DNA from 2 places in the Alteromonas sp. ABD4_190 genome. Region 1 is predicted to be linked to the other one. Evidence: predicted binding sites of a transcription regulator. Region 1 holds the regulator's gene; the other holds the start of a gene.
The links. Region 1 encodes FNR, which switches genes on or off when oxygen is low (the NO sensors DNR and NnrR bind a similar motif). Its sites were predicted from a motif close to TTGATCTAGATCAA; they were not measured.
Positions count from the first base shown of each region.

Region 2: the regulator FNR is predicted to act here: its motif matches at 1,034-1,047, upstream of trhP (prephenate-dependent tRNA uridine(34) hydroxylase TrhP).

Region 1 covers NZ_JBSWWN010000002.1:8,641-10,847, forward strand. Annotated here, with positions in the region: gene uspE (universal stress protein UspE) at 1-581, opposite strand, end outside; gene fnr (fumarate/nitrate reduction transcriptional regulator Fnr) at 859-1,599, opposite strand; gene ACXAFM_RS17660 (sulfite exporter TauE/SafE family protein) at 1,645-2,207, opposite strand, start outside.
Region 2 covers NZ_JBSWWN010000001.1:208,269-210,475, forward strand. Annotated here, with positions in the region: gene ACXAFM_RS01025 (zinc-dependent metalloprotease) at 1-859, opposite strand, end outside; gene trhP (prephenate-dependent tRNA uridine(34) hydroxylase TrhP) at 1,135-2,207, shown strand, end outside.

The DNA of each region.
Region 1 (2,207 bases):
CTATTCACTAAATTAACGTTACCTTTCAACAAAGAAGCATAATCGTTAGCGATGATCGTAAGCTTGTCGTTTAACGCAGCATGCTCGTCATCTTCGCTGCCTACGTTTACTGCAGCTATAATTTCACCGCCTTCTGGCCAGTCGTGTTCTTTAACGAGCAGTACAGGGCGTGGGCACTTGCGCATTAGATGCCAGTCTGTAGGGGTAAAGATCACTGAGGCAAGGTCGTCATGTTTTTTAGTGGCTTTTACCACTAAGTCAATTTGGTTATTAAGGGCGTAATAAATAATCGACTCATAAGTACGGTTGTTCCACTCAACCACAATATCGGTCTCTGAAAAGCCTTGTTCTTTTAGCTGGGCAGATAACCATTTGGCGTGCTCTTTTGTAACGGCATCGCGCATTGATTCACGTTCGTCGGGGCTAAGCATGGTTGTCATATCGTAAGACAAATCATATACCACCATCATAGCGGTAACCGTGGCGCCGGTTTTTGACGCAAGTTCATAGGCACGGCTTAGGGCAGGCTGGTTGTCACGTTCCGCGTCCACCACGGCAAGAATTCGTTTACACTCAATCATAACGTCTCCTCAACTACAAAGCTTTGTATGGCTGTCGACATCGATATTGTTTCAAAACCGTTTACATTAACTATAAACGACATTTAGAAAAACGTGAGTTGTTTTCGATCAAGGATTAAATAATTCGTTGATAAAAAAAGGGCCAATTCGAATGTTACGGGAGCTTTAACGCACAATGGATGGATATCGTGTAACCCAGTGAGGGAATACAGTGAAACTTTAAAGGTTAAAACTAAAAAGCGCGCATGTAGCGCGCTAAAGATACCAGAAGAATAAATTAACCGTTACAGACTACGCTAGGGCCATTTAACGCCTCTAACTTGGTATTTAACCGATCAAAATCCAAAATAGAGATCAATTTACCGTCAACCTTGATAATGTTTTCCTTCTGAAAACGGCTCAGTAAACGGCTAATGGTTTCTATCGTTAAGCCTAAATAGTTTCCAATTTCGTTGCGCGTCATGGTTAAGTGGAATTCTCTATGGGAAAAGCCGCGTTCCTCAAAGCGCTGAGAAAGATGTGAGATAAAATATAATAAACGCTCTTCTGCAGTACGCTTGTTTAAAAGCATGATCATGTCGTGATCTTGTTTTATTTCAGCGCTCATGAAGCTCATGATCTGGTGGCGCAGCTTTGGAAATTGCACTGACATTTCGTCGAGAGTCTCGTAGGGAAGCTCACACACCATGGCTGTTTCTAGCGCAGAGGTGTAGCTTTGGTGTTTGTTCTCTCTTAATGCATCGAAACCGATAATGTCACCAGGAAAGTGGAAACCGGTAATCTGTTCTTCACCTTCGGTATTAGTCACAAATGATTTGAATGAACCGGTTCTCACTGCAAATAGAGAACGGAATTTATCACCAGTTTGAATCAGCGTGTCACCTTTATGAAGCGGCTTCTTGCGTTCAATAATATCGTCAAGAGATTCGATTTCTGTTTTGTTTAACGCCACCGGTAAACACAGGTGACTGAAACTACAGTTTTGACAGTGAATAGAAAATTGGCTTCCTTTGCTCATAATGCACGCTCTGTAAAAGAATACCCGACAATAATACACCCATTTTTAAACGATTGCGCTATGAATAAGATAAGCGGCATATATGGCCATTATTCCTGCAATAATTTGTCTAACATGGTTATGTTGAAAACATCGAACTATATACTGGCTACCAGCGCTTGCGGCGAGCAAGGTGGGTAATGTACCTAAACCGAAGAAGAACATAATAGCAGCGCCTTCTAGCGCATTCCCCGCCGCGAGAGACCAGGTAAGTGTGGAATACACCAACCCGCAAGGAAGCCAACCCCAAATAAAACCATAGGGAATAGCGCTAAAAGGGGTTTTAAAAGGTAAAAAACGCTTAGATAATGGCTGCAGTTTGGAAAATAAACCTTTTCCTGCGTTTTCCAACACCGTTAAACCCGTCCACCATTTGCCTAAATAACAGGCCAGCAACAACAGCATAAGGCCGCTTAGCAAGGATAGGGCATAGTTGGCAAGGGGCACGTAGTCGGCGGCTATTTTGCCAAGCGCCCCGGTTATTGCTCCGGCGATGGTGTAGCTCACTATACGTCCCATGTTATAGGCAAGGGTATAGGGTAGTGCTGAAGCGCCTTTAGGCGATACCA
Region 2 (2,207 bases), on a different contig from region 1:
AGCGATGGCGGGTAATAAAACGCTGCTCAGTAGGTTCACTAATAGGTGTTGAGTAATCGAAATAGCTAAATTTCCAATAGCCTGAATATGGGTGGTACTCCCTAGGCGTATAGTTGTCGTCAGGCAGTGCCACAAAGGAATGATGTAAGTGCACCGACACGCTTTCTGGGTCGGGGGTAACTTGCTGAACGTATTCACCCGGCTTTTTGCCAGCAAAAGTAACTAACGCTTCTAGCTCAGTGTTCTTTTCAAAGGCTTTGGTTTTAGGTAAGTATACCCCGCTTCGCATTTTATCTACGCTAAAGCTACCTTGATTGGTGCGCGCCATGCGGTTACCGATACCGTGAATATCACTTAATAAAAAAGGCGTGTAATCGATAAGGCTGGCGTTATCGCTTTTCGCTACCAGCATAAAACCTGCAATAACCGAATCAGCAAACGCTTCATCAATGCTTTGCTTTTCAGCGTCGCTGCCGTGGGCCGCTCGATATTTGGTGTTATGCTGCTTTAATAAAACCTTGTTACCAAACTTTACGAAGCTTACCAAACGGGTTTCGCCAAGCTGTCCGCGATCGAGGCCAATGTCGTTCGAGCCTACACCGTAGGGCAAGCTGCTTTGAAACAAATATTCGGCGTTACCTGTTGGCACCGCTAAATACACTTTGTCACTTTCATCGTCATAGTAAACAGGAATTAGACCGTCTTTTTTGGTCATATCGCTAGTGAATTCACCAATGCTTGGCAGCGCGGCCCAAGCTGAAGACGTAGACACAACAAACAATACCGTAATCGCAATAACCGATTTGCCGGAGGCTTTTATTTGTCGCGCCGCTTTATGAAAAATGTTCAATTGCAGCATGCAGTTAGTCCTTATTATTGTGAATTTCTAGCCTACCCTACCTGGCGGCTTTTGCCCATGGTGATTCGTCGTTTTAGTGCGTCAATTAAGGTGATTGATTATTTTGCTATAAGTTCTCACTACATTTGTCTTAGTGCAATTGCCTTGCTGCTCAGTCTAATATGCAGAAATAATTTGATCTCCATCAACCCCTTGCCTGATTTGCCTTGAGGGCCTCACGGTGTACTTATAGAATCCGCCGCCTTGTTAAAGGCGTCTAGTAGCGGTTTTTATATATGACTTCAAACACTTCTTCTCGTAACAGTTCTTCAATTCAATGTGAAGATTCAGCGTTAAAACTTTCCGACCAAACGTTTAACGCACCAGAATTACTTGCTCCGGCAGGTAGCTTGCGCAATATGCGTTACGCTTTTGCCTATGGAGCAGACGCTGTTTATGCTGGTCAACCCCGCTACTCGCTACGCGTGAGAAATAACGAATTTAGCCTCGAAAACTTAGCGATAGGTATAGAAGAAGCGCATGCCCTAGGCAAGAAATTCTACGTGGTGAGTAATATTGCCCCTCACAACAGCAAGCTTGGCACTTACCTTAATGATATTGCGCCGGTAATTGCTATGAAACCTGACGCGCTAATTATGTCAGATCCCGGACTAATTATGATGGTGCGCGATGCATTCCCTCACATGCCAATTCATTTAAGTGTTCAGGCCAATGCTGTGAACTACGCCACGGTGAAGTTTTGGCAGAAACAAGGCATTGAGCGCGTTATTTTATCGAGAGAACTTTCACTTGAGGAAATTGAAACAATCCGCGAGCAAGTGCCAGACATGGAATTAGAAGTGTTTGTTCATGGCGCGCTTTGCATGGCGTACTCCGGGCGCTGTTTATTGTCTGGCTACATGAATAAACGAGATCCTAACCAAGGCACTTGTACCAATGCTTGTCGTTGGTCTTATGATGTTAAGGCGGGAAGCGAAAACGAAATCGGTGATATCGTTCAAGCCACCGAAATTGATAAAGCCGTTTCGGCACCTCAAACGGTCATTCCCACCCTTGGTGAAGGCGCGCCAACTACTCATGCATTTATGTTAGAGGAAAAAGAAAAGCCCGGCGAATTGATGCCTGCCTTTGAAGACGAACATGGCACTTATATTATGAATTCAAAAGACTTGCGTGCCGTTCAGCATGTCGACCGTCTAACCAAAATGGGCGTGCATAGCTTAAAAATAGAAGGCCGCACAAAATCACACTACTACTGCGCTCGAACAGCGCAAGTTTATCGCAAAGCCATTGACGACGCAGTAGCAGGTAAACCCTTCGACAACTCGTTAATGGGAAGCTTGGAAAC